DNA from 4 places in the Streptomyces sp. NPDC006624 genome. Region 4 is predicted to be linked to each of the others. Evidence: riboswitches for the same ligand, from Rfam matches in the RefSeq annotation. Region 4 holds a riboswitch; each other region holds the start of a gene.
The links. A riboswitch is a leader RNA that binds a small molecule or an ion and turns the genes downstream of it on or off. The one in region 4 is predicted to bind cobalamin.

Region 1: another riboswitch for cobalamin. It lies ahead of ABZY20_RS36860 (ABC transporter substrate-binding protein); the one in region 4 lies ahead of ABZY20_RS11010 ((2Fe-2S) ferredoxin domain-containing protein).
Region 2: another riboswitch for cobalamin. It lies ahead of ABZY20_RS08375 (energy-coupling factor ABC transporter permease); the one in region 4 lies ahead of ABZY20_RS11010 ((2Fe-2S) ferredoxin domain-containing protein).
Region 3: another riboswitch for cobalamin. It lies ahead of ABZY20_RS00580 (prenyltransferase/squalene oxidase repeat-containing protein); the one in region 4 lies ahead of ABZY20_RS11010 ((2Fe-2S) ferredoxin domain-containing protein).

The regions. Positions count from the first base shown of each region.
Region 1 covers NZ_JBEXOM010000042.1:6,394-13,340, reverse strand. Annotated here, with positions in the region: gene ABZY20_RS36880 (histidine phosphatase family protein) at 1-100, opposite strand, end outside; gene ABZY20_RS36875 (hypothetical protein) at 97-939, opposite strand; gene ABZY20_RS36870 (ABC transporter ATP-binding protein) at 1,157-1,957, opposite strand; gene ABZY20_RS36865 (iron chelate uptake ABC transporter family permease subunit) at 1,954-2,946, opposite strand; gene ABZY20_RS36860 (ABC transporter substrate-binding protein) at 3,018-4,034, opposite strand; cobalamin riboswitch at 4,105-4,295, opposite strand; gene ABZY20_RS36855 (CoA-binding protein) at 4,393-4,800, shown strand; gene ABZY20_RS36850 (4-hydroxybenzoate 3-monooxygenase) at 4,859-6,082, shown strand; gene ABZY20_RS36845 (metalloregulator ArsR/SmtB family transcription factor) at 6,094-6,453, opposite strand; gene ABZY20_RS36840 (cation diffusion facilitator family transporter) at 6,517-6,947, shown strand, end outside.
Region 2 covers NZ_JBEXOM010000003.1:441,871-448,817, reverse strand. Annotated here, with positions in the region: gene ABZY20_RS08390 (ABC transporter permease subunit) at 1-190, shown strand, start outside; gene ABZY20_RS08385 (MFS transporter) at 187-1,470, shown strand; gene ABZY20_RS08380 (serine/threonine-protein kinase) at 1,699-3,102, shown strand; cobalamin riboswitch at 3,181-3,366, shown strand; gene ABZY20_RS08375 (energy-coupling factor ABC transporter permease) at 3,396-4,097, shown strand; gene ABZY20_RS08370 (energy-coupling factor ABC transporter substrate-binding protein) at 4,094-4,462, shown strand; gene cbiQ (cobalt ECF transporter T component CbiQ) at 4,469-5,218, shown strand; gene ABZY20_RS08360 (ATP-binding cassette domain-containing protein) at 5,215-6,069, shown strand; gene ABZY20_RS08355 (alpha/beta hydrolase) at 6,358-6,947, shown strand, end outside.
Region 3 covers NZ_JBEXOM010000001.1:120,226-127,172, reverse strand. Annotated here, with positions in the region: gene ABZY20_RS00600 (hypothetical protein) at 1-538, opposite strand, end outside; gene ABZY20_RS00595 (DUF5753 domain-containing protein) at 766-1,671, shown strand; gene ABZY20_RS00590 (SAM-dependent methyltransferase) at 1,676-2,491, opposite strand; gene ABZY20_RS00585 (hypothetical protein) at 2,528-2,707, opposite strand; cobalamin riboswitch at 2,800-2,938, shown strand; gene ABZY20_RS00580 (prenyltransferase/squalene oxidase repeat-containing protein) at 3,051-4,265, shown strand; gene ABZY20_RS00575 (SCO2322 family protein) at 4,262-4,909, shown strand; gene ABZY20_RS00570 (energy-coupling factor transporter transmembrane component T) at 4,929-6,026, shown strand; gene ABZY20_RS00565 (ATP-binding cassette domain-containing protein) at 6,023-6,947, shown strand, end outside.
Region 4 covers NZ_JBEXOM010000005.1:39,993-46,939, reverse strand. Annotated here, with positions in the region: gene ABZY20_RS11025 (iron ABC transporter permease) at 1-1,456, shown strand, start outside; gene ABZY20_RS11020 (APC family permease) at 1,537-3,033, shown strand; gene ABZY20_RS11015 (universal stress protein) at 3,039-3,458, shown strand; gene ABZY20_RS11010 ((2Fe-2S) ferredoxin domain-containing protein) at 3,453-3,824, opposite strand; cobalamin riboswitch at 3,888-4,015, opposite strand; gene ABZY20_RS11005 (IucA/IucC family protein) at 4,041-5,558, opposite strand; gene ABZY20_RS11000 (IucA/IucC family siderophore biosynthesis protein) at 5,698-6,947, shown strand, end outside.

The sequences.
Region 1 (6,947 bases), on a different contig from region 4:
GGTGTCGTTCGTGGTCGGCGACGTCCCCGGGCCAGGCGGCCTTGGCGTGCCGCAGCACGACCAGGCGGCGCAGCGGGCCCGTTGCGGTGCTGTCCATCATGGCGGGGATCCCAGGTCGGCGGCGAGGTCGAGGCCGAGGAGCCGGTCGGCGTAGGCGAATGTCTCGAAGCGGGCGCCGTCCGGCAACGCCGGTTCGTTCTCCACATGGTGCAGGACGTCCAGCACCCGCGGCACGTCCAGGTCGTCCTCCCAGGCGTCGCGCAGCCGTACGCGCACCTCGTCCGGAACCGGCCGGGAGGGGCTGCGGGCCCAGCGTGCGACGGCGGCGCGCCAGCGGGCGAGGGTGGCCCGGGCGTCGTCGAGGAGAGCCGCCTCCAGCTCGGCGGGGGCGCTGTGGTGGCGGGCGAGGAGGGCCAGACGCAGGACGGCGGGCCCGGTGCCGGCCGGGACCTCCGGGGGCAGAGCGTCCGCCGCGCGCGACCGGGCGTCCGGCCGCACGTCCGCCGCGCCCGGCTCGGCCGACCGGGCGAGGAGCCCGTCCGCGTGCCCCGGCCCGTCGGCCGGTGCCGCGGGCTCTGCGGGGCCCACCGGCGCGACCGTGATCCGCACCCCGCCGGCGGTCGGCTCCCCCTCCGGCACCACGTGGATGACCTGCGCCTCGACCAGGCCCGCACCGGCGTCGGAGCCGTCCTCGAAGGGGCGGATGCCGAGCACGGTGGCGCTCGCCCGCAGTTCCGCCTGGCGGCGGCCTCCGCTCAGCAGGGCCCACACCGGTGTGCCGCCGAGTTCCAGGGTCCGGACGAGGACGTCCGCGACGAGCAGCACGCGCAGGCTCGTCAGGTCGGAGCCGGGCGCGTGCACCACGACACGCGTCAGGGCCCGGCGGGCCGGGACGGCGTCGGCCGGCTCGCCGGTACGGGCGTCGATGATGCGCAGCACGAGGCGAGCCTAGGCGGCCGGGCGCGTACGCGCAGGCGGGCCGGGCGCGTCCCGGCCACCTCGGCGGGATCCGCCTGCCCCCGGCATCCCGGCCATCTCTGGGGACCCGCCCTCCCCGGCATCCCAGCCACCTCTGGGGACCCGCCCTCCCCTTGCCCCGGCGACCTCGGCGGGATCCGCCTGCCCCCTGGCGCTCCGTCAGGGGCCAGGCGGCCCGTCAGCCGAGCGTCCCCAGGAACCGTACGTGGGGCCGTCCCCCGGCACCCTCGCGCCGGACGTCCGCCCGCACCCCGTACACCTCGGCGATGAGCCGCTCGGTGAGGATCTCGGCCGGTGTGCCGCCCGCCACGACCCGTCCGGCGCGCAGCACGACGACGCGGTCGCAGTACATCGCCGCGAGGTTGAGATCGTGCAGCGCGACGACGGTGGTGACCGGCAGGCCCGTGACGAGGGTGAGCAGGTCCAGCTGGTGGTGGATGTCGAGGTGGTTGGTCGGCTCGTCCAGGAGGAGCTCGCGGGGTTCCTGGGCGAGCGCGCGGGCGATCTGCACGCGCTGGCGCTCACCGCCCGACAGGGTGTGCCAGCGCTGCCCGGCCCGGTCGGCGAGACCGGTGCGCTCCAGGGCGGCGCGCACGGCGCGGTCATCGTCCGCCGAGGCGGGCGTCCAGGCCCGCCGGTGCGGGACGCGGCCCAGCCGTACGACGTCCAGCACCGTCAGCTCGACCTGTGTGTCGACCTGTTGCTCGACCACGGCGAGCCGGCGGGCGACGGTCCTGCGGGGCAGGCCGGCGAGCGGGCTGCCGTCGAGGGTGACGACTCCGGCGGTCGGTGCGAGCAGCCCGGCCAGCAGCCGCAGCAGCGTGGACTTGCCGGAGCCGTTCGGGCCGAGGACCCCGACGGTGGAGCCGGTCTCGGGCGCGAGGACGACGTCGTCCAGGACGAGGCGCCCGTCGGTGCGCCGGGAGACCCGGTCGGCCCGCAGCCCGTCCCCGCCCGCGGCCGCCCCCGCCCCGCTCACCGCACCCTCCGCGTCCGGTACAGCACCGCCACGAAGGCCGGCACCCCGATCAGCGACGTCATGACGCCCACCGGGATCTCCTGCGGTTCCAGGGCCGTCCGGGCGAGGGTGTCCACCCACACCAGGAACACCGCGCCGGCCAGGGCCGTGACCGGCAGCAGCCGGGCGTGGCCGGGACCGGCCAGGGCCCGGGCGGCGTGCGGCAGGACCAGCCCCACGAAGCCGATCGCCCCGGCGGAGCTGACCAGCGCGGCCGTGAGCAGCGCGGTGACGCACAGCAGCACCAGGCGGGTGCGGGCCACCGCCACCCCGAGCGCGGCGGCCGCGTCCTGCCCGAAGGCGAAGGCGTCGAGGGTACGGGCGTACGCCAGGCACACCACCAGCGCCACGGCCAGCACGGCCAGGCACAGCCACACGTCGGTCCAGCCCGCGCCGCCGAGCGAGCCGAGGAGCCAGAACAGCACGCCCCGGGTGGTCTCGGCGTCGGCGGAGGTCATCACGACGAAGGAGGTGAGCGCGGAGAAGAGCTGCATGGCGGCGACCCCGGCGAGGACCACCCGGTCGGTGGTGCCCCCGAGGGTGTGGCTGAGCAGCAGCACCAGGGCGAAGGACACGAGGGCCCCCGCGAACGCGCCCGCGGACACCGGTAAGGCCCCGCCTCCGACGCCCAGCACCACCACGACGACGGCGCCGGTGGAGGCGCCCGAGGACACCCCGAGCACGAACGGATCGGCGAGCGGATTGCGCAGCAGGGACTGCATCACCGCCCCGCACACGGCGAGCCCGGCCCCGCACACGGCCGCGAGCAGCGTGCGCGGCAGCCGCAACTGCCAGACGATGCCGTCCCGGATCGGCGTCAGCTCCGAGCCGCCGAGGCCGAGGTGCGCGGCGACGACGGACCACACGTCGGCGACCCGGATGTCGGCGGGGCCGATGGTGATGGCCACCGCGACGGAGGCGGCGAGGGCGACGGCCCCGGCCGTGCCCAGAGCGAGCCCGGCCCCGCGCCGGGTGCGCGCCCCGGCCGCTTCCTCATCCGCCGCGGTCAGCTCCCGGGCGGTCACTTCACCAGCCCGAACTCGCGCAGTCCGGCGGCGACTTCCTCCACGCCCTCGACCGTGCGGATGGTCGGGTTCATGGCCTGCCCGCTGAGCAGCACGTACCGCTTGTGCCGGACCGCGTCCATGGTGCGGGTGACCCGGTTGGACTCCAGGAAGGCGATCTTCTTCGCGGCCGACTCGGCGGTCTGCGACCTGCGGGTCAGGTCGCCGATGACGAGGACGTCCGGGTCGCGGTCGGCGACCGTCTCCCAGTTGATCTGCGGCCACTCGTCGTGGGTGTCGTCGAAGACGTTCCGCGCGCCGACGGCCCGGGTGATGATGCCGGGCGCTCCGCAGCAGCCCGCCATGTAGGGCGACTCGGAGTTGGCGAACCAGTACAGGAGGGTGACGTCGGAGGCGTCCAGGCCGGCGGTGGCCTTCCGCATGCGCTGCCGGAGCGAGGCGACGAGTTCCTCTCCGCGCTGTTCCACCCCGAACACGGTGGCCAGGTCGCGTACTTCGCCGTAGACGGTGTCGATGCCGAGGGCCTCGGCGCGGGAGCCGTCGCCGCCCGTGGAGTTGTCCTTGCCGGCGCAGTCGGACGGGGAGACGTAGGTGGGGACGCCGAGCTTGTCGAACTGCTCGCGGGTGGCGACGCCGCCCTTGCCGAGGGTGGAGACGAATGAGGCGGCGACGAAGTCGGGCTCCTCGTCCAGGACCCGCTCGAAGGAGGGGTTGTCGTCGGCGATCCGCGGCACCTTCGCGTTGGCCTTCTCCAGCCCCTTCATCACGGGGTCGGTCCAGGTGGCCGTGCCCGCGAGGCGGTCGGCGAGGCCGAGGGAGAGCAGGATCTCGGTGGTGCCCTGGTTGAGGGAGACGGCGCGCCGGGGCGGGGCGGGCACGCGGACCTCGTGGCCGCAGTTGGCGAGGGTGGCGGTGGCCCCGGCGGCGGGGGCGGCGGTGCCGCCGCAGCCGGTCAGGAGCAGGGAGCCGGCCGTGAGCAGCACGGCGGCGCGGACGGGTCGGATGAGGGGCACGGGGAATTCGTCCTCAGGCGTCGAGGGCTCGGTCGCGGAGCCCGGTCGTACGGTGCTCCCCCGCCGCGCTCCGGCCGCGGGGGCCGCCAGCAGGTCTTCGGACTCGGGTTCGTCCGGTACGGGGCGCCTTCCCGGACGTCACACGAACCGTCCAGTGGCCGAGGCCCCGCCCGTCCCCCTCACCGCTGCGCGTCAGTTCCGGATTCCCACCGGATTCCCTGACCCACGTACATGGGTTCGACTGGCCTCGGCAAGCTATCACGGAGGGGTTCCGGGGAATCACCGCGCGCCGTGCGGGGTTGTCCGGACGACCGCTTTGTGGCGGACGGCGATTCCACGACTTTCCCAGGAGGTTCCGGTGTACGGCGACGAGGCAACGGTCCGCAGGATCCTCACCGAGCTGGGCGACACCTGGGCGGTGGTGGGCCTGTCGTCGAACCGGCAGCGCGCGGCGTACGGCGTCGCGGCCGTACTCCAGCGCTTCGGCAAGCGGGTCGTGCCCGTGCACCCGAAGGCGGAGACGGTGCACGGCGAGCAGGGGTACGCGAGCCTCGCGGACATCCCCTTCGACGTGGACGTCGTGGACGTGTTCGTGAACAGCGACCTGGCCGGTGCGGTCGCCGACGAGGCCGTCGCCAAGGGCGCGAAGGGACTCTGGTTCCAGCTCGGCGTCGTCGACGAGGCGGCGTACGAGCGGGCCCGCGCGGCCGGCCTGGAGATGGTGATGGACCGCTGCCCGGCGATCGAGATCCCCCGGCTCCCGTAGCGCCGCGCCCGGTAGCCGGCACCGCCCGCGCACGCGCCGCCGCCTCCATAATGAGCGCATGACCCGTGCCTCCGCGTCCGCGAACTCCGGTGCCCCGCAGCGTTTCCCGGTCGTCGTCGTGGGCGCCGGCCCCGCCGGTCTGACGGTCGGCAACATCCTGCGGGCGGCCTCGGTGGACTGCCTGGTGCTGGAGACGGAGACCCGGGAGTTCATCGAGCGGCGGCCCCGCGCCGGGGTCATCGAGGAGTGGGCCGTGCGCGGCCTGGAGAAGCGGGGCCTGGCCCGGAACCTGCTGGACCGCGCGGAGCTGCACTCCGCGTGCGAGTTCCGCTTCGACGGGGAGCGCTACCGGTTCGCGTACGGCGAGCTGACGGGCAGCCACCACTTCGTCTACCCGCAGCCGTTGCTGGTGACGGACCTGGTGCGCGAGTACGCCGACGTACGCGGCGGCGACATCCGCTTCGGGGTCCGGGACGTGCGGCTCCACGACCTGGACACCGACCGGCCGTCCGTGTCGTACCGCTGCCCCGGCACGGGTGAACGGCAGGTCGTGGAGTGCGACTTCGTCGCGGGCTGTGACGGGGCGCGCGGGGTGACCCGGGCCTCCCTGCCGCCGGAGCGGGCGCGCATCGCGCGGCACGACTACGGCATCGGCTGGCTGGCCCTGCTCGCGGAGGCGCCGCCGTCCGCCGACTGCGTGCTGTTCGGCTGCCATGCGCGCGGCTTCGCCGGGCAGATGCCCCGCAGCCCGCAGGTGACCCGCTACTACCTGCAGTGCCCGCCGGGAGACGACCCGGAGAACTGGCCGCACGAACGGGTCTGGGCCGAGCTGCGGGAACGGCTCGGGGCGGCCGGGGCGGCGCCGCTGACGGAGGGTCGGCTGATCGAGAAGCGCGTGCTGGACATGCACGACTACGTGGTCGAGCCGATGGTGCACGGCAGGCTCTTCCTCGCCGGTGACGCCGCCCACCTGGTCGCGCCGATCGCCGCCAAGGGCATGAACCTCGCCCTGCACGACGCCTTCCTGCTCGGCGACGCCCTGGCCGCCCACCTGACCACGGGTGACGACGGCGGCCTCGCCGGCTACGCGCAGGCGTGCCTGCGGCGGGTGTGGGACTACCAGGAGTTCTCGCAGTGGCTGTCCGAGGTGTACCACGGCACGGCGGCGGGCGACCCGTTCCGCGCGGGCACCGCGCAGGCCCGGCTGCGGCGCCTGTTCACGTCGCGCACGGCGGCCGCCGCCTTCGCCGAGCAGTACCTGGGGACGGCGGCGCGCTACTGAGCCCGCCCTGCTCAGTCGTGCGGGGGACGGTCGCTGAGCCGGTGGTCGGCCACGTTCAGCGCCTCGTCCAGGAGCCGGCGCAGATGGCCGTCGCGCAGTGAGTAGACCACCCTGCGGCCGTCCCTGCGGGTGTCCACCAGGCCCGCGAGGCGCAGCCGCGCCAGGTGCTGGCTGACGGCCGGCCGCGCCGCCCCGCAGGCCTCCGTCAGCGTCGTGACGTCGGCCTCTCCCCCGGTCAGCGCGTGCAGCAGGGCGAGCCGCGTCCGGTCCCCGAGCAGGGCGAGCAGCTCGGCGGCGAGCGCGAACTGCTCCTCGCCGGGACTGCGCGGATGCGCATCGTGCGCAGATGACAGGTGCATGCGTGCGCTCATACGCACATAATGGCGCCACGGCGGGGGTACGTCCACTCCCGCGCACACCGGAAGGGGATCCCTGTGAGCGACCCGCACGAGCACACCCACCCCCACGGGCAGGAGCACAGGCACGGGCACGGGCAGGAGCACAGGCACGGGCACGCGGGCATGCGAGGGCTCCGCCACCGGATGGGCCACCTCCTCACCCCGCACTCCCACGAGACGGCCGACAAGGTCGACTCCGCCCTGGAGTCCTCGGCCCGCGGGATGCGGGCGCTGTGGGTCTCGCTCGCGGTGCTCGGCGTGACGGCGCTCGCGCAGGCGTTCGTGGTGGCCGCCTCCGGCTCGGTGGCGCTGCTCGGGGACACCGTCCACAACACCGCCGACGCGCTGACCGCGGTGCCGCTGGGCATCGCCTTCGTCCTGGGGCGCCGGGCGGCCACCCGCCGCTTCACCTACGGCTACGGGCGGGCCGAGGACCTGGCGGGTCTGGTGATCGTCCTGACGATCGC
Region 2 (6,947 bases), on a different contig from region 4:
GCCCCGGAGACGCACGCGGCCGGACGTCCCGCCCGGACCGCCCGGACCGCCCGGACCGCCCGAGCCGCCCGAGTCGCCCGAGTCGCCCGAGTCGCCCGGAGAGCGGGTCACGGTCGCGCCGCGGCCACGGACGAACCGCCCGGCCGCCCCCCTGGCTCCCGTGTCCGGCTCCCCCGTGGAAGAACGATGACCGAACCGATCTCCCGCGCCCCGGCCCGGGGACGAAGCGCACGCGCGCCCCGCGAGAGCGCCCGGCGGCTGTGGTCCGCCCTGTCCCCGCTGCTGCGGCTGCTGATCCTCACCCAGCTCGCCTTCAACGTCGGCTTCTACGCCGTGCTGCCGTTCCTCGCCGGGCACCTCGGCACCGCGATCGGCATGGCGGGCTGGCTGGTCGGCTTCGTGCTCGGGCTGCGCACCTTCAGCCAGCAGGGGCTGTTCGTGGTCGGCGGCTGGCTCGTCGACCGGTGGGGCGTGCGGCCGGTGGTGCTGGCCGGCTGCGCCCTGCGGATCGCCGGGTTCGTCTGGCTCGGGTACGCGCGGGCCGGCTGGGCCGTCATCGGGGCGGTGCTGCTGATCGGTTTCGCCGCCGCGCTGTTCTCGCCCGCCGTGGAGTCCGAGGTGGCCCGCCAGGCGGTGGCCTGGGAGGAGGCCGGGCACGGCTCACGCACCGGCGTGCTGGCCCTGTTCAGCGTGGCGGGGCAGGCCGGCGCCTTCGCCGGGCCGCTGCTCGGCGCGCTGCTGCTCGTCGTCGACTTCCGCACCGCGTGCCTGGCGGGCGCGGCGGTGTTCGTGCTCGTCCTCGCCGGGCATCTGCGGCTGATGCCGCAGCACATCCCGGGCCGGGTCCGGGCCGGGCGCCGGGGCGGGGCGCGGGCGCTGCTGCGCAACCGCCGCTTCCTGGCCCTGTGCTGCGCGTACGGCACGTACCTGCTGGCCTACAACCAGCTCTACCTGGCCCTGCCCGGCGAGGTGCAGCGCGCGGCGGGCTCCCAGGCGCCGCTGTCCTGGCTGTTCGCGCTGTCCTCGGCACTGGTGGTGTGCGCCCAGCTGCCCGTGACCCGCTGGGCGGGCGAGCGGCTCGGCCTGCGCCGCTCCATGACGGCCGGACTGCTACTGATCGCGGCGGGGTTCGCGGTGGTGGCCGCGGCCCGTCCCGCCGGCTGGACGGGCAGCGCCGGGCTGCTGCCGGCCGCGGGCTTCGTCGTGCTGCTGACCGTCGGGCAGATGCTCGTCGTGCCCGCCGCCCGCGCGTGGGTGCCCGACCTCGCCGAGGAGGGGCGGATCGGGCTGTACACGGGCGCGCTGTCCTCGGTGTCCGGCCTGATCGTCCTCGCGGGCAGCGCGGCCACCGGCTCCCTGCTCGACCCGGGGCTGCCGGCCGCGGTGCCGTGGCTGGTCCTGGCGGCCGTACCGGCGCTGGCGGTGGCGCTGCTGCCACGCGCGCAGAAGGAGACGGCAACGGCGGCCTAGCCACGCCCCGGCCGGGGAGGCGCGGCGCCGGACGCGCCCCGGCACCCCCGCGACCTGCGAGGCCTTCGCTCCGGGATGTCCCGGAGCGTACGGTTCGGGACATCGGTCGGGACAGGAGCGGTCATCCGGCGCCAGTATCCTGGGTCGGCTGCGGCACCCCCACCAATCCCCGTGCGACCACGGAGAGTTCGGGCTGCGGCGAGTTCCCCGAGCATGAGACGAGGACGTGTGCTGCTAGCGGGCCGCTACCGGCTGGACGAGGAGATCGGGCGCGGTGGAATGGGAGAGGTGTGGCGTGCGTACGACGAGACGCTCGCCCGAGCGGTGGCGGTCAAGCTGCTGCTGCCCCAGGACACCGACGCCACGGCGGCTTCCCGCTTCCGTCTGGAAGCCCAGACCGCCGGAAGTCTCAACCACCCGAACGTCGTCGGTGTGCTGGACTTCGGCGAGTACGACAACCGGCTGTACCTGGTGATGGAGCTGGTCGAGGGCGACAGCCTCGCCCGGGTGCTGACCACCTCCGGGGCGCTTCCCGCCGAGCGGGTGGCGGTGCTGGCCGCCCAGGCGGCCGCGGGGCTCGCCGCCGCGCACGCGCGCGGCATCGTCCACCGTGACGTCAAACCGGCGAACCTGCTGCTGGACGCCCACGGCACCCTGAAGATCGGTGACTTCGGCATCGCGCGGTTCCTCGACGACCCCGGAGCGGCCCTCACCGCGACCGGGCAGATCGTCGGCACGGGCCTCTACCTGGCGCCGGAGCGTGCCCTGGGCAAGCCCGCGGGCCCCGCCTCCGACATGTACTCCCTGGGGTGCGTGCTCTACCAGTTGCTCAGCGGCCGGCCACCGTTCGACGCCGACAGCGCCGTGGCGCTGCTCCACCAGCACCTCGACTCCGCCCCCGTGCCGCCGCGCGAGCTGGGAGTCGCCCAGCTGCCGCCGGCCTTCGAGAACTACCTGCTCGGGCTGCTCGCCAAGCAGCCCGAGGACCGGCCCACGGCCCAGCAGGCCGCCGAGTGGTTCGCGGGCGGCGCCTGGCGGGGTCTGCCCGAGCCGCTGCCGGAGGCCACGGCCCCGGTCCGCTCCCCCGGGCCGGCCACGTACGCGCCCGGCGAGACGAGCAATCCGGTCACCTACGCGCTGCCCACCGGGCCGCGTACGGCGCGGGGCGGGCGGGGCCGCCGCTCGGCGCCGCGCGGCGGCCCCGGCAACCGGCCGCGGGTGGCCGCCGGCGCCGGCGCGGCGGCGCTCTTCCTCGCCGCGATGTTCCTCGGCATGCTGTGGTTCTCACCGGACGACACCTCGACGGAGGGCACGGAACCCGACCCGTCCCCGTCCGCGAGCGGCCCCGCCGCGCCCGCGGCCGAACAGGGCGCCGAGAGTGCCGAGTCCGCCGGGCCCGTCACCTCCGGCCCCGGCGGCGCCGCGGCGCCCGAGGCCGGCACAGTGGCCGATGTCACCCCGTCCCCCGCGGCACCCGCACCACCGGCCTCCGCCGCCCCGGCGTCCGCCCCCGCGACCCCGGCGCAGGAGACGGCCGGCAGCCCTCAGGAGCAGGCGGACGCACCGCAACCCCCGCAGGATCAGCGGCCCGGGGGCCAGGGGGACGGCGAGGACGACGAGGGTGACGACTGAGCGCGCTTGCGCCGGTGTGCGAGCGGACGCCCCCTCACGCGCCCCCTGGGGCGGCTTGTCATCGCCCTTACCCCGGCCTTATTGTCACCAGGCCTTGGTGAACGGGAAATCCGGTGTGATGCCGGTGCGGCCCTCGCCACTGTGAATCGGGAAGTCCGGCTCCAGCCCTCACGGGCAGCCACTGGGTCCTCGTGACCCGGGAAGGCGGAGTTCGGGCGGTGGTACCCGTCAGCCAGGAGACCGGCCAAGGCGCGTCAACCATCCACGAGGTGCTGGAGAGGGTCTGCTGAGCCATGCACATTGCCGAGGGTTTCCTGCCTCCGGCGCACGCGGTCGCCTGGGGCGCCGCGTCGGCGCCGTTCGTCGTCCACGGGGTCCGGTCACTCACCCGTGAAGTCCGCGAGCACCCCGAGAGCACTCTGCTCCTCGGTGCCTCCGGCGCCTTCACGTTCGTCCTGTCCGCGCTGAAACTGCCGTCCGTGACCGGCAGTTGCTCCCACCCCACCGGAACCGGCCTGGGGGCGATCCTGTTCCGGCCGCCCGTCATGGCGGTGCTCGGCACCATCACGCTGCTCTTCCAGGCGCTGCTGCTCGCGCACGGCGGGCTCACCACGCTCGGCGCCAACGTCTTCTCCATGGCGATCGTCGGGCCCTGGGCCGGGTACGCGGTCTACAAGCTGCTCCGGCGCTACGACGTGCCGTTGATGGCGGCCGTGTTCTGCGGGGCGTTCGTCGCCGACCTGTCCACCTACTGCGTCACCAGCGTGCAGCTGGCGCTCGCCTTCCCCGACCCGGGCAGCGGGTTCTGGGGCGCGCTCGGGAAGTTCGGGTCCATCTTCGCCGTCACCCAGATCCCGCTCGCGGTGAGCGAGGGTCTGCTGACGGTGCTCGTGATGCGGCTGCTGGTGCAGTCCAGCAAGGGCGAACTGACCCGGCTGGGCGTCCTCGTCGCCGGCAAGCGGTCCCGTACGGAGACCGAGGCGGTGGCCCGATGAAGCGGAACACGAAGATCAACCTGGTGCTGCTGTTCGTCGTGGCCGCGCTCGCCGTGCTGCCGCTGGCGCTCGGACTCGGCGACCACAAGAAGGAACCGTTCACGGGCGCCGACGGCGAGGCCGAGGCGGCGATCACCGAGATCGAGCCGGACTACGAGCCGTGGTTCTCACCGCTGTACGAGCCGCCGTCCGGGGAGATCGAGTCGGCGCTGTTCTCCCTGCAGGCGGCCCTCGGCACCGGTTTCCTCGCCTACTACTTCGGGCTGCACCGGGGACGGCGGCAGGGCGAGCAGCGGGCGCTGGAGCGGCACACCGGGAGCGTGCCCGCGGACGCCGGCGGTCCGTCCGCCGCCGGGCAGGACTGAGCGCGCGTGCTGCCGATCGACGCGGCGGCGCACAGCAGCCGCTGGCGCCGCCGCCACCCCGTGGACAAGGCCGTGCTCGGACTCGGCCTCACCCTGCTGGCGATCTCGCTGCCGCCCTGGCCGGGCGCGGCCCTGGTGCTCCTGACGGCGCTGGTCCTGCTGCTGGGGCCGGCCGGGGTGCCCGGGCGGCGGCTGTGGCGTGCCTACCGGGTGCCGCTGGGCTTCTGCGTGACCGGTGCGGTCACGCTGCTCGTCCAGGTCGGCGGGCCGGGGGGTTTCGTCTCCCTCGCCCCCGACGGGCCGGTCCGGGCCGGGGAGTTGCTGCTGCGCACCTCGGCGGCGTCCCTCGGCGTGCTGCTGTTCGCCTTCACCACGCCCATGTCCGACCTGCTGCCGCGTCTGGTGCGGGCCGGAGTACCCGCGCCGGTCGTCGACGTGGCGCTCGTGACGTACCGGATGAGCTTCCTGCTGCTGGACTCCGTGCGGCGTATCCGGGAAGCGCAGGCCGCCCGGCTCGGTCACACCGGCCGGGCCGCGGAGTGGCGTTCCCTGGCCGGGCTCGGCGCCACCGCGTTCGTCCGGGCCTTCGACCGGGCGGCGCGCCTGCAGTCGGGGCTCGCCGGGCGCGGCTACGACGGCACCCTGCGGGTCCTGGTGCCCGAGGCCCGGGTCTCCGCCCGCTTCACCGCCGCCAGCGGGGCGCTGCTCGCCGCGCTGGCCGCCCTCACCCTCGTCCTGGAAAGGCCGCCGGCATGAGCGAGCCCGCCCTCGTCGCCCTGCGGGGCGCCTCCTTCGCCTACGAGGACGGCCCGGCCGTGCTCAGCGGCCTCGACTTCGACGTCCGCGAGGGGCGCGCGCTCGCGCTGCTCGGCCGCAACGGCAGCGGCAAGACCACGCTGATGCGGCTGCTCAGCGGCGGGCTGAAACCGCACCAGGGCCGGCTGACGGTCGCCGGGCAGCCGGTGACGTACGACCGCAAGGGCCTGACGCGGCTGCGCACGACCGTCCAGCTGGTGGTGCAGGACCCCGACGACCAGCTGTTCGCGGCGTCCGTCGAGCAGGACGTGTCGTTCGGGCCGCTCAACCTCGGTCTGGACGACGCGCAGGTCAGGGCCCGGGTGGCCGAGGCGCTCGCCGCCCTCGACATCACCGCCCTGGCCGGCCGGCCCACCCACCTGCTCTCCTACGGCCAGCGCAAACGCACCGCCATCGCGGGCGCCGTCGCCATGCGGCCGCGCGTACTCATCCTCGACGAACCGACCGCCGGACTCGACCCCGACGGCCAGGAACGGCTGCTCACCACGCTCGACGGGCTGCGCGCGGGCGGCACCACCGTGGTCATGGCCACCCACGACGTCGACCTGGCCCTGGGCTGGGCGGACGACGCGGCGCTGCTCACCCCGTCCGGCGTCCGCACCGGCCCCGCGTCCACGGTCCTGGCCCGCACCGACCTGCTCCACGAGGCCGGACTGCGACTGCCGTGGGGCGCGGCGGCGGCGGAACTCCTGCGCGTGCAGGGGCTGTTGCCGGTTGAGGAGCCGGGACCGCGCACGCCGGAGGAGCTGCTGGCCGTGGCGGCGGACCGGCTCGGCACACCGGGAAGCTGACGCCGCTCGCACGCCCCCCGGCCGCGCCGGCGCCGGGGGTCGTGTGACCCGGACCGGTGGTAGCACCTCGACGATCCCCGGCGCCCGCCGACCGGGCGCCCGTCGTCGCCGGGCCCGCGCCCGGGTGGCACGCCCCGGCCCGCCTCGGCGGGCCGGGCCCGCGCCTTCCCGTGTACCTGGGCTGAGCGCGGCCGCGCGGAGGACGGCGGTGCCCGGAGGCCGGGCGGCGGGACCGTGCGGTGCCGCCCGCCGTCGTGGGGTGCCCGGCGAGGTGGGAGCATGGTCGGTATGGACATCCGCCGCAGGAACAACGTGCAGCTCGCCGGCCCCGACGGCGCGCCGGTGCTGGTCCTGGCGCACGGGTTCGGCTGCGACCAGAACATGTGGCGGCTGGTGGTGCCCGCCCTGGCGGAGCGGTACCGCGTGGTGCTCTTCGACTACGTCGGCTGCGGCGGCTCGGACCTGTCCGCCTGGACCGAGGAGCGCTACTCCTCGCTGCAGGGCTTCGCCGATGACGTCGTCGACGTCTGCGAGGAGCTGGACCTGCGCTCAGCGGTGTTCGTGGGTCACTCGGTCAGCGCCATGGTCGGGGTGCTGGCGGCGCGGGCCGCGCCGGAGCGGATCGGGGCGCTCGTGATGGTGGCGCCCTCGCCCCGCTACATCGACGACGAGGGCTACCGCGGCGGCTTCAGCACGGAGGACATCGACGAGCTGCTGTCCTCGCTGGAGGCGAACTACCTGGGCTGGTCGTCCGTCATGGCGCCGGTGATCATGGGCAACCCGGAGCGCCCGGAGCTGGGCCGGGAGCTGACGAACAGCTTCTGCGCGACCGACCCCGACATCGCCCGGGTCTTCGCCCGTACGACCTTCCTGTCCGA
Region 3 (6,947 bases), on a different contig from region 4:
GGCCCGACGGGACCGTCGCGTCCCTGGCCTTGTCCCCCGCGGGGAGCTGACCGGCGTAACCGGCCTCGGTCCACACGAACTTCTTGAACTGCTCCGGCGTGAGCGCTCCCCGCCACGGGACGCCGTCCGGGCAGAACACCGAGACGCAGCCGGAGCAGTAGTGCGCCGGCCGCCACAGGCTCTCCGCGCGCGGGGCGCCCGCCTCGGCCGCGGCCTTCTCCCGCCCGTCGCCGCGCACGACCACGAAGGTGCCGACGAGGCACAGCAGAGCCAGCGCCGCGCCGCCGGCCAGGTACAGCGGGTCGCCCTGCCGCAGGCCCGCGTAGCCGAGGGCGATGCCCAGGCCGGTCAGCACCACGCCCTCCGCGAAGTGCAGGCAGCCGTCGCCGGCCTTGTCCGGTCCCGGCGCCAGCCGTCCGTACAGGTCGTCCCGCATCGCGCCCTTGCCGGTCCGCGCGAGCTCGACGGGCCGGGTCTCCACCCCGCCGCAGCCCGGGCACACCACCCCCGCCGGCCCTCCGGCCCCCTCGGAATCCACGGCGGCGACCCTATCGGCGCCCTGCCGGGCACGTGATCGGCGCCCTGCCGGGCACGTGCGCGGCGGCGGTCCGCCGACAGGCACCGTCCCGCGTCCTCACGCATCCCTCACCGTGCCTCCGGCGGACCCACACCCGCAGACGAACGCGCTTGCTGCACAAGGCACTTGACGCCGACAAGCGCCCCCTAGGATGGTCGGACGCAACGCTCGCACCGGGAGAGACGCCCATGGGCACCGAAGAGACCGCATTCCTCGCGACGGGCAGCGGTGTCCTGGACGGCCGGTCCGCCGGGCCCCTGGTGCCGCGACTGGTACTGGGCGCGCGGCTGCGGCGGCTGCGTGAGGAGCGGGGCATCGACCGCGTGGACGCGGGACACGTCATCCGCTCCTCCTCGTCCAAGATCAGCCGCATGGAGGCCGGGCGCCACGGGTTCAAACTCCGGGACGTCGCCGACCTGCTCACCCTCTACGGCGTCACGGACCAGGCCGAACGGGCCACCCTGCTGGCGCTGGCCGAGCAGGCCAACGCCCCCGCCTGGTGGCGGTACTACAGCGACGTGGTGCCCGCCTGGATGCAGACCTTCCTCGCGGCGGAGCAGGCGGCCAGCGTCGTCCGCTGCTACCAGGTCCAGCGCGTGCCCGGACTGCTCCAGACGCCCGACTACGCCCGCGCCTCCCTGCGGGTGAGCCACCCCGACGCGAGCCCGGCGGAGATCGAGCGGCGGGTCGCGCTGCGGATGACCCGCCAGCGCATCCTGCACCGGCAGCCGGCGACCCGGGTGTGGGCGGTGCTCGACGAGACGGCGCTGCGCCGCCCGGTGGGCGGGATCCGTGTGATGCGCGCCCAGTTGCGGCATCTCATCGAGCTGTGCCGGCTGCCGCAGGTCACGGTGCAGATCCTGCCGTTCCGCAGCGGCGGGCACGCGGCCGAGGGCGGTCCGGTCACCATCCTGCGCCTGCCGGGCGGGCACCTGCCCGACATGGTCTACCTGGAGAAGCTGACCTGCGCCCTCTACCCCGACAAGCCCGCCGAGATCGAGCGCTACTGGGACGCGATGAACCGGCTGGTGGTCGAAGCCGAGTCGCCCGACGAGACTCCGACCATCCTGCACCGCGTCCTGCAGGAGACCTGACGGCTCAGCCCTTGCGGGCGACCCCGCCGTACTGGTGCACCTCGGCCGGCAGCCCCAGCGCCTCCGCGTCCGGGCGCCAGCGCGAGCAGGACGTCACCCCGGGCTCGAGCAGCTCCAGGCCGTCGAAGTAGCGGGCGATCTGCTCCGGGCTGCGCAGGATGTACGGGATCGAACCGCCGTCGTTGTACTGGGCGATGGCCCGGACGTAGTCCTCGCTGGTGTCGGTGGAGTCGTACTGCACGAGGAAGCTGCCGGGGGGCAGGGCGTCCACCAGCGCGCGGACGATCGAGCGCGCCTCGTCATGGTCCTCGATGTGGCCGAGGATGCCCATGAGCATGAGGGCGACGGGCTTGCCGAAGTCCAGGGTCCTGCCGGCCTCGCGGACGATGGTGGCCGGTTCGCGCAGGTCGGCGTCGACGTAGTTGGTGACGCCCTCCGGGGTGCTGGTGAGCAGGGCGCGGGCGTGGGCCAGCACGAGCGGGTCGTTGTCGACGTAGACGATCCGGCTCTCGGGGGCCACCCTCTGGGCGATCTGGTGGGTGTTGTCCACGTTGGGCAGGCCGGTGCCGATGTCCAGGAACTGGCGGATGCCCTCCTCCTCGGCCAGGTGGCGCACCGCCCGGGCGAGGAAGTAGCGGGCGGCGCGGGCTCCGGTCTCGATCCCGGGGAAGACCGAGCGGAACGCGTCACCGGCCACCCGGTCGACCTCGTAGTTGTCCTTGCCGCCGAGCCAGTAGTTCCAGATCCGGGCCGAGTGCGGCACCGAGGTGTCGATCTTGGGGAACGGCTCGCGCTCGGGGTGGTGCACCTGATCGGTCATGGACGCTCCTGGAGACGGCGGTCGGGACGGCCCACGTTAGCCGGTCCGCCCGGATACGACGATCAACTCCTGTGTGGTGCGCAGGAGTTCGACTTCCTGCCGGCTCACCGCCGGGTTGCGGGCCTGCCGCGGGAAGGGCTCGTCCAGGGCGGGCCCGACGAAGGGCGCGGTCCCGGCGAGGGCTGGGCCGGGCACGGTGCGGGCACGGCCGGGCACGGTGCGGGCGGTGCGGGCCCCCACCCCGGAGCGGGGCCCGCCCCAGGCGCCGCCCCCCCCCGCTCCCCCCACGCCCCTCGGCCGGATTTTGACGTGCGGGTACAGTAGGCGCGTCGTCATCACACCCGTACGGGGGAAAGCCGGTGCAATTCCGGCGCTGACCCGCAACCGTGAACCGCACCCGCCGAGGGGCGGTGAGCCGGATCGCCCCGCACGGTTCGTGACCGGCTCACGTGCCCGGCAGGTCCGCCGGTGCACGGCACCGTCGAGGTATACGGAGCCGAGCCGCCCGGGGGTGCCCCGTGCTGCCCGGCTCCCCCACAGGGAGAGGCACCCGCCGATCATGAACGTCCGCAGCAGCGCCGCGGCCCTGGCCGCCGTCGCCGTGATCGGCGCCGCCGCACCGGCCGCCGCCGATCCGTCCCCGTCGCCGTCCCGGGCCCTGCCCTCGGCCCTCTACGGCTCGACCGACCCGCAGTACGACGGCGTGTGGCGGCAGTCGCTCGCGCTGCTGGCGCAGGACACGGTGGGGGTGAGGCCGGCGGAGAAGTCCGTGCGGTGGCTGGTGCGCCAGCAGTGCGCGGACGGCGGGTTCGCCGCCTACCGCGCCGACCCGGCCGCCGCGTGCGACGCGAAGACGATGCCCGACACCAACGCCACCTCCGCCGCGGTGCAGGCCCTCGCCGCGCTCGGCGGCCACGACGACGTCACCGCCAAGGCCGTCGGCTGGCTGAAGTCCGTCCAGAACGACGACGGCGGCTGGGGCTACGCGCCCGGCGGCGCCAGCGACACGAACTCCACGTCGATCGTCGTCGGCGCCCTCGCCGCCGCGGGCGAGAAGCCGGACCGGGTCGAGAAGGACGGCAGGTCGCCCTTCGACGCCCTGCTGAAGCTCGCGCTGCCCTGCGACGGGGACGGCGGCGGCGCGTTCGCGTTCCAGCCGGACAAGAAGGGCGAGCTCACGGCCAACGCGGACGCCACGGCCGCCGGTGTGCTGGGCGCGCTGGGCCGGGGCATGGTGGTCGAGCCGGGCGGGAAGTCCGGCGCCACCTGCGCGAAGCCGGGCACGCCGGAGCAGGCGGCGGGCAACGGGGCGGCGTACCTCAGCGCCGCGCTCGCCGAGGAGGACGACCACCTGATGTCCGCCCTGGCCGGGGCCGAGCCCCAGCCGGACTTCGGCAACACCGCCGACGCGGTCGTCGCGCTCGCGGCGCACGGCGCCACCGCGCAGGCGGAGAAGTCCGTGCGGTGGCTGGAGAAGAACGCCGCGGACTGGGCCGCCCGCAGCGGTCCCGCCGCCTACGCCCAGCTGATCTTCGCCGCCCACGCGACCGGCACGGACCCCCGCGACTTCGGCGGCGCGGACCTCGTGAAGCGGCTGAACGGGACGGGCCCGGCCCCGCAGGCCGCCGCAGCGGACACGGCGGAGGCGAAGAAGGACGACGAGAAGGACTCGGGCTCCCCGTTCGGCGTGTGGTGGTACGTCGGCGTCTGCCTCGTCGCGGGCGTCGGCATCGGGTTCCTGTTCAGCGGCCGCAGGAAGCAGCAGCAACTGTGATCCGCCGGGCCGTTCTCCTGCTCCTGGCCTCGCTCCTGCTCCTCGCGGGGGCGGGCCAGGCCCAGGCCGCCGGTTACCGCTACTGGTCGTTCTGGGAGCGCGACGGCGACCGCTGGGTCTACGCCACCCAGGGCCCCGGCACGACCCGCCCTTCCGACGGCGACGTGCAGGGCTTCCGCTTCGCGGTCAGCGAGGACACGGCGGACGCGGCCCGGCCGCGCCCCGCCGCGGACTTCGACGCGATCTGCGCGAGGACGCCGTCGCGGGACGGTGCCAAGCGCGTGGCGCTGGTCATCGACTTCGGCACGCGGCGGGACGCGGCCCGGGGCGAGACCCCGCCGCCCGCCCGGACGGCCTGCGCCCGCGTCGCCCCGGACGCGACGACGGCGGACGCGCTGGCCGCGGTGGCGAAGCCGCTGCGCTACGACACCAACGCCCTGCTGTGCGCGATCGCGGGCTACCCGGAGCAGGGCTGCGGCGAACAGCTCTCCGGCGAGGAGACCCCGAAGGCGGACACGGCGCACGAGGAGTCTTCCGGGGACGACGGCCCGTCCGTGGGACTGGTGGCGGGCGTCGCCGTGGTGGTGCTGCTGGGCGGCGCCGCGATATGGCAGGTGCGACGGCGTGCCCGTGGACAGTCCTAGCCGCGCCCCGCAGCGCCGGGTGGCGGACGCCGCCCGGCCCCGGCGCCCGCACCGGGCGCCCGTGCACCCCGGTGCCTGGTGGCTGTGGTCCCTCGCCCTGGGCACCGCGGCCACCCGCACCACCAATCCCCTCCTGCTCGCACTGCTGATCGCGGTCTCCGCCTACGTCGTGGCCACCTGCCGCCCCTCGGCGCCCTGGTCCCGCTCGTACGGCGCCTTCGTCAAGCTCGCGCTGGCCGTGCTGCTCGTCCGCCTGGTGTTCGCGACGGTGCTCGGCTCGCCCATCCCCGGCACGCACGTCCTGATCACCCTGCCGGAGATCGGTCTGCCCGCCTGGGCCCAGGGCATCCGTCTCGGCGGCGAGGTCACCGCGGAGGCGCTCACCTTCGCCCTGTACGACGGCCTGAAACTGGCCACGCTCCTCATCTGCGTCGGCGCCGCGAACGCCCTCGCCAACCCCTCCCGTCTCCTCAAGTCCCTGCCGGGGGCGCTGTACGAGATGGGGGTGGCGGTGGTCGTCGCGCTCACCTTCGCCCCGAACCTGATCGCCGACGTCCAGCGCCTGCGCGCCGCCCGGCGGCTGCGCGGCCGTCCGGACAAGGGCGTCCGCGGTCTGCTGCACGTGGGCCTGCCGGTCCTGGAGGGCGCCCTGGAACGGTCCGTCTCCCTCGCCGCCGCGATGGACGCCCGGGGCTACGGCCGGACCGCGCGGGTGCCCGCCGCCGTCCGCCGCACCACCGCCGCCCTCACCCTCGGCGGCCTGCTCGGCGTCTGCGCGGGGACGTACGGACTGCTCACCGCCGAGGGCGCCGCGTACGGCATGCCGGTCCTGCTGCTCGGCGTGGCGGCCGCCCTGGCGGGTCTCCGGCTCGGCGGGCGCCGCTCCCTGCGCACCCGCTACCGCCCCGACCGCTGGGACGCGCGCGCCTGGCTGATCGTGGGCTCCGGGGTGGCGGTCGCGGCACTGCTCGCCCTGGCCGCGGCCCGTGACCCCGCGGCCCTGCACCCGGGCGTGGTCCCGCTGGTCGCCCCCGCCCTCCCCCTCTGGCCCGCGGCGGCCGTACTCCTCGGCCTGCTGCCCGCGTTCGCCGCCCCCGACTCCGAGGAGCCGTCGTGATCCGCTTCGAGAACGTCTCCGTGACGTACGACGGGGCCGCCGAACCCACCGTGCGGGGCGTCGACTTCGAGGTCCCCGAAGGTGAACTCGTCCTGCTCGCCGGCCCGTCCGGGGTCGGCAAGTCGACCGTCCTGGGCGCGGTCAGCGGGCTCGTGCCGCACTTCACCGGCGGCACCCTGCGCGGCCGGGTCACGGTGGCCGGGCGCGGCACCCGGACCCACAAGCCGCGCGAACTCGCCGACGTCGTGGGCACGGTCGGCCAGGACCCGCTGGCGCACTTCGTCACGGACACGGTGGAGGACGAACTCGCCTACGGCATGGAGTCGCTGGGGCTCGCCCCGGACGTGATGCGCCGCCGGGTGGAGGAGACGCTCGACCTGCTGGGCCTGGCGGACCTGCGGCGGCGGTCCATCGCCACGCTCTCCGGCGGGCAGCGGCAGCGCGTCGCGATCGGCTCGGTCCTCACCCCGCACCCGAGCGTCCTCGTGCTGGACGAGCCGACCTCGGCGCTCGACCCGGCCGCCGCCGAGGAGGTGCTGGCGGTCCTGCAGCGGCTCGTGCACGACCTCGGCACGACGGTCTTCCTGGCCGAGCACCGCCTGGAACGCGTCATCCAGTACGCCGACCAGGTCGTCCTGCTGCCGGGCCGGGGCGCGCCCCCGGTGCTGGGGCCCCCGGCCGAGGTGATGGCCGTGTCCCCGGTGTACCCGCCGGTGGTGGACCTGGGCCGCCTGGCGGGCTGGACCCCGCTGCCGATGACGGTCCGCGACGCGCGGCGCAGGGCGGCGGACCTTCGCCGCCGGTTGGAGGGCGCCCCGCAGGGGCGCGGGGAACTGCGCGACCAGCCACCGGCCACGGGCACCCGCCGACGATCCGCGCGTCCCACCCCGATGGGCGCACTTGCCCGCCGCCGCACCCGCA
Region 4 (6,947 bases):
GCAGATGCTGCCCGTCGCCCTCGTGGGGCTCGCCGGGCTGCTGCCGATCGCCCGCCGCGTCGACGCGCTGGCCCTCGGCGACGACGCCGCCCGCGGCCTGGGCGTCCCGGTGCACGCCACCCGCGTCACGGTGGTGGTGCTGGCGGCGCTGCTGTCCGCGGCGGCCGTCACCCTCGCCGGGCCCCTCGGCTACGTCGGGCTGTGCGCGCCCGCCCTGGTGCGCCCGCTGGCCCGCCGGGTCCGGGGCCTCGTGCGCGCCCGGGCGGCCCTGCCCGTGGCCGGACTCGCCGGGGCGGCGCTGGTGCTCGGCTCGGACGTGCTGCTGCGGGCCCTGATCCCGGCGGACACCGCCGTCGCCGTCCCCACCGGCATCGTCACCAGCCTGGTCGGCGCCGTGTTCCTGGTGGTGACGGCCCTGCGGCTGCCCGGCACGGGCGGGGCCGACGCCCCCGACCGGCTGCGCGCCCCCGGCCGGACGGCCTTCCTGGTCACGGTGACCGCCCTGGCCGCCCTGGTCGCCGGCGTCGTACTGGCCGGTGTCCTGCTGGGCGACAGCAAGCTCCTGCTCGGCGACGTCGCCAACTGGGCGCAGGGGCGGGCCGGCCGGACCGTCTCCTTCGTCCTGGACACCCGGGTGCCGCGCGTGCTCGCGGCGCTGTGCGCGGGCGCCGCGCTCGCCCTGGCCGGCACGCTGGTGCAGGCCGTCACCCGCAACCCGCTGGCGGAACCCGGCGTGCTGGGCGTCTCGGGCGGGGCCGCGCTGGGTGCCGTGCTGCTCGTGACCACCGCGCCCGCCGCCGGTTCCTGGGGGGTCGCCGGTGCCGCGTTCGCGGGCGCGGGACTGGCCTCCGCCCTCGTCTTCGGGCTCGCCGCCCGGGGCGGCTACCGGCAGAACCGGCTCGTGCTCGTCGGCATCGGCGTGGCCGCCGGGTCCACGGCCCTGATCAGCCTGCTCATCGTCCTCACCGACCCGTTCAACGCCACGAAGGCGCTGACCTGGCTGTCCGGTTCGACGTACGGGCGCACCGGGGCGGACGTGCTGCCCGTCGCGCTCGTGCTGGCGGCGGGTCTGGCCGTCGCCGTCGCCCGGCGCACCGAGCTGGACCTCGTCTCCCTGGACGAGCACACCCCGCGGCTGCTCGGTCTGGGACTGCCCCGGGCCCGGCTCGGGTTCCTGGTGGTGAGCGTCCTGCTCACGGCGACCGCCGTCGCCTGCGCCGGCACCATCGGCTTCGTCGGTCTCGTCGCGCCGCACGCGGCACGGGCCCTGGTGGGCCGGCGGCACGTACGGGTCGTACCGGTCGCCGTCCTGCTGGGCGCCGCGCTCGTCTGCACGGCCGATCTGCTCGGCCGTACGGTCATCGCCCCCGCCCAGCTCGGGGCTGGGCTGATGACCGCGGTGATCGGCACCCCGTACTTCCTGTGGCTGCTGGTGCGGAGCCGGAAGGCGACATAACACCGCGAAGTCCGGCCAATGGCGCACATGCCTCACCTCGCCCTGTTGGATGGTTCCCCACACGACGGGAGCGAGGGAGCATGGCGGAGGACGTCACGGACGCGGGCCCGCCGCCGTCCGCGAGCCTGAAGCCCGACGCGATCGGGTTCCTGGACGCGCTGGTCATCGGACTCAACGCGACCTCCCCGGCGTACTCGATGGCGGCGGCCATCGGCCCGGTCGTGGCCCTGGTCGGCGTCTACGCCCCCGGGGTCATGCTCGCGTCGTTCGTGCCGATGCTGCTGATCGCCTCGGCGTTCTACCACCTCAACAGGGCCGACCAGGACTGCGGTACGACCTTCTCGTGGGTCACCCGGGCCATGGGGCCGTGGGCGGGCTGGCTCGGCGGCTGGGCCATCACGATGACCGGGGTCCTGGTGGTCGGGTCGCTGGCGGACGTCGCGGTGACCTTCTTCCTGCTCTCCGCCGGACTGGACGGGTGGGCCGCGAACGACGCGGTGCGCCAGGTGCTGACGGTGCTGCTCATCCTGGTGATGACGGCCGTCTGCGTGATCGGCACCGAGGTGTCGGCCCGGGTGCAGGACGTCCTCATCCTGGCGCAGGTCGCCTGCCTGCTGGCCTTCGCCGTGGTGGCCCTGTACCGCGTCTACGCCGGCACCGGCACGCTCGGCCCGACCGAGCCGAGGCTCGCGTGGCTGGACCCGTTCGGTGCCGGCGGGGCGCCCCTGACCTCGTCCCTGCTGCTGGGCGTGTTCATCTACTGGGGCTGGGAGTCGGCGGTCAACCTCACCGAGGAGACCGAGGACTCCGCCACCGCGCCCGGCATGGCGGCCGTGTGGTCGACGGTGCTGCTGCTGGTGACCTACGTGGCGGTCGCCTACGCGGTCGTGGCCTACGCCGGGACGGACTACCTGGCGGAGAACGCGGCGGAGGAGGAGTTCCTCTTCGCGCAGCTCGCGAAGGAGGCGATGGGCGACTGGGACTGGGTCGTGCTGCTGGCGGTCTCGACCTCCGCGCTGGCCTCCACCCAGACGACGATCATCCCCGCGTCGCGCACGGCGCTGTCCATGGCGCGCCGGCACGCGCTGCCCGGCCGCTTCGGCCACATCCACCCGCGCTTCCGCACCCCCGACGTGAGCACCTGGTGGGTCGCCGGCATCGCCGTCGCCTGGTACCTCACGCTGTACAACCTCAGCGAGAACGCCCTCTTCGACTCCCTCACCGCGCTGTCCCTGCTGATCGCGTTCTACTACGCGCTCACGGGGATCGCCTGCGCGGTGTACTACCGCCGCGAACTGACCAGCGGCGTCCGGAACTTCCTGCTGATCGGCCTCGGCCCGCTGGCCGGTGCCGGGCTGCTGGCATGGCTGCTGGCGGAGTCCGTGGCGGACATGGCCGACCCGGACAACTCCTACAGCGGAGTCTCCTGGCTGGGGGTCGGTCCACCGCTCGTCATGGGCCTCGCCGTCTTCCTCACGGGCGTGGTGCTGATGGTGGTGCGGCGCCTGCGGGCCCCCGCGTTCTGGTCGGAACGGCCCGGAGTGGTCGACCCCCGCCTCGTTCCCCGCAAGGAGTGATGAAGATGTCGGTCGTCCTCGGCTACGACGAGTCCCCCGGCGCCCGGCGCGCCCTGCGCGTCGCCATCGAGGTGGCGGCCGCGTACGGCGAACCGCTGGTGATCGTCCACGGCGGCGCCGCCCCCGGTGTGCCGGGAGAGGAGCACGGCGCCCGGCACGAGGCCGTGCGCGAGGCCGGGAACGCCGCGCTCGCCCACGCGGTCCGGGTCGCCGGCGAGGCCGGTGTGCCCACCGTCGCCGAACTCGTCGACGAGCCGCCCGCCCGGGCCCTGACCGACGCGGCGGCACGCCACGGGGGCAGGGTCATCGTCGTGGGCACATGGGGCGAGAGCCCGGTGCGCCCGGCGCCGCCCGGCTCGACGCCGCACGAGCTGCTGCGCCTGTCGAGGGTGCCGGTGCTGTGCGTGCCGGCGGCCGGGTCATGAGCCGTCGGTGCCGCGCCTCGCGAGAGGGGTGAAGACGTAGAGGCCCAGAATCTCCGGCAGGGGCGCCACGCCGGGGCCTCCGGCCCGGACCCAGGAGACGACGTCCTCCGTCGCCTCCCGGTCGTTGACCTGCCCCAGCCACACCGGCCGGCCACCGGCGGCCCGGCCCGCGGCGGACGGCTGGACGACGACGACGTTGGCCTGGTCGCAGACGTCGAGGCAGTCGGTGACCCGCACCGGCGCCGCCGCGCGCAGGCGTTCGGTCTGGGCGGCGTGGTCGACGCCGGTGACCTTGGGGCTGCCGCAGCAGCAGTCCCGGCAGACGACGACGCGGCACGGAAGCGCTCCGGACGGTGTCGCGGACATGGCCGCACCTTCCCTCTCCCCGGGGAGATCCGCCCCGGTGGTTCGTCGAGGAGGCGACCGCGTGAGTCTCCTGGCTCTCGGGTCGACGCCGCTCCCGGCCTTCCCACCCCTGTGCGGGCAGTGGCCTGTTCGGGACCGGCTCGCCGATCACAGTGGCGGGACCGCGCCGGATTCACACCGGCTTCCTCGTTCCGCCGTCGCCCTGTTCGGCGGCCATCATTCCATGAGCGGGTTGGGCAGCGGCAGGTAGCGGGCGTCGGCGCCGTCCGCGCCCGTCCAGCGCAGCAGCAGGTTCGTCTTGGCGGGGAGAGTGGGCGAGGTGAGCAGGGCGCCGGTCTCCGGCAGGTCGTGGCGGGCGAGGGCGCGGCGGGCGGCGGGCCAGGGGTCGAACCCGCCGTGGCGTTCGGCGAGGGCGCCGGCGATCTCGGTGAGGTGGTTGACGACCAGGCAGTACACGAGCCGCTCCCAGCCGGCCGCGCGTCCCACGTCCCGCAGCAGCTTCACGCCCTCGGCGTCCCGGTACAGCACCTGTACCGGCATGCCGTCGGCGTCCACGGCGACCAGGGTGTTCTGCAGGTGCGCCTCGACGACGACGCCGTGCGCGAAGGCCGCCAGGGCCGGGGGCACCGCCCGGGCGAGGTAGGCCTGCCACCAGGCGTCCGGGTCGGTGACGCGGTCGAGCGGGTTGCCGTCGAAGCCCTCGACGAGACCGGCGGCCAGCAGCGGGGTCGCGCCGGGCAGCAGACGGCCGCCGAAGCCGTCGCGGACGAGGACGGCCAGGGCCTCGAAGGCGAAGCCGGCGGTGCGGTAGCCGCGGTCGCTGAGCCAGGCCGGGGGTCCGTCGAACCCTTCGAGGGCGGCGCACACGGCGGCGTCCGTGCGGCGCAGGGCCAGCAGGTCGTGACGCCAGAGCCGGCGGATGTCGTTGGTGATGCGCACGTCCAGGCTGAACTTCAGAAAGAGGTCGTGTCCGGGCGTGCGGACGGTGCGGATCGCCGCCGTCGGCCAGGTGCCGGGGGCGGTCGTGCCGAGCCGGATCAGCCGGCCGTCCGCGAAGGCGGCGCCGAGCTCCCCGGCGGCCAGTTCCAATTGCCAGGGGTGGGCCGGGAGCAGCCGGTAGCCGGGCGGGGCGGTGCCGAGGGCGTCGAGCGGGGAGGTGTCGCCCTCCTCGACGACGGTGTCCTCGCGCAGCCCGAGCAGGGTGAGCGGGAAGCGGGCGTGGGCCTCGGGCGCGTACGGCAGCCAGTCCGCCGCGGGGCCGCCGCCGCGGGCCTTGGGGGCCGGGTGGTGGGTGTGGCCGGTGAGCAGGCACTGCTCGGAGCGCGCGTAGAGGCCGTCGGGCGGGGTGGCGCCGGCGCGGGCGTCGAGCAGCGCGGCGACGGCGTCCCGGCTGTCGGTCATCTCGGCGGGCAGTTCGTGGTTGGACAGCCCGGTGTGCCGGCGCAGTTCCTCGGCGACGAGCTCGACCAGCGCGGTGTGGTCGAGCCGCTGCCAGCCGCCGGGCAGCCGGACCTCCGGATCAGCGGGCCGTCGCGTCCCGCGGACCCGGAGCAGGCGGCCGGTGCCGGGCAGGTGGTGGATGCGGTGGCCGCCCGTCTCCCGCACCGGCCGGGCGACCTCCCGCAGCAGGCAGTTCAGCAGCGGCACGGCGGCGTACGCGTCCGCGGGAGCGACGGCGGCCGGGGGTTCGCCTGGGCCGGGTTCGCCGCGTCCGGAGCCGGCGGGCGGGGGCATGAGGTCCACGCGATCCACTTTTCCCTGCGTTCCTGTGTTCCTGTGGTCCCGGATTCCCGGACTGCCGGGCGGAGATGATCAGTATGTCGGTCGTCGTCGTCCCGCAGTGACGCCCTATTCGTACCCGAGGAGCCCGCCCGTGCACCGTCCCCCCAGCGCCGAGGCCGAGGTCGCCGACGAGCTGGCCGTCGTACGGCCCGCCCTGCTGCCGCGGTACGAGGCCGCACTGCCCGGCGCCCGGGCGGCCGTGCTGTCGCGGCTGTGGCGCGGTCTCGCCCACGATCCGCTGCCCTGGGTGACCCGCCGCGAGCAGGGCGGGGACGGCCTGACCCTGCACCTGCGGGACGGCCGGCGGCTGCACGGCCCGCGGCCGGATCCGTACGCGACCGGCGCCTACGTCACCGTCGTACGGCTCGATGAGACGGACTACGACGATCCGGCCCGGCTCGTGACCGGTCTCGCCGTACCCCACTCCGCGTCCTTCGCCGGTGAACTCGGGCACAGCGTCGCCTCGCTGGCCCTGTCGCGGGCGGGACAGGAGGGCGTGCGGGACACCTGGCCGGACCGCGACTGGGAGTGGGAGCAGCGGGTCGTCGACGGGCATCCGTTCCACCCGACGTGCCGGTCACGGCCCGGTTTCTCGGTGGCCGAGCAGCTCGCCTACGGGCCCGAGCACCGGCCGCTCGTGGAGCTGGGGCTGGTGCCGGTGCGGGCGCGGGAGTGCCTGGTGACGGGCGAGTGGCCCGCTGCCCTTCGGGACGGGCGGCACCTGGTGCTGCCGGTGCATCCGTGGCAGGCGGCGCACGTGCTGAAGCGCTCGTGCGAGGAGCGGCGCGTCGCCCATCCGCTGATGTCGCTGCGGACCCTCGCCCTGCCCGGCGGACCGCATGTGAAGACCTCGCTCAGCGCCCGGCTGACGTCCTCGGTGCGGGACATCTCGCTGCCGTCGGTCGCCGCGTCCGCGCTGCTGTCGGACTTCGCCGCGGTGCCCGCGGCGCGCGCGGACGGTCTGCTGCACGTCACCCGCACCCTGGGCGCGGCGGCGGCCGGTTCCCCCGACTTCGCGGCCGTGCTGCGGCAGTCGCCCCAGGAGTACGCGGGCGGCGGCGAGCGGGTGCTGCCGGTGGCGGCGCTGGCGACCACCGGGCTGCCGGGCTCCCCCGGGTGGCTGGCCGGCTTCGCGCGTCTCACCCTGGCCGTGGGCCTGCGGCTGCTGGAGCTGGGGGTGGCGCTGGAGGCGCACGGCCAGAACCTCCTGGTGGTGCTGTCGGCGGCGGGCGAGCCGGTGCGGCTGGTCTACCGCGATCTGGCCGACATCCGGGTCAGCCCGGCCCGCCTGGCCCGCCACGGCATCGCGGTGCCCGAGCTGCCCGCCCGCATGGTGACGGA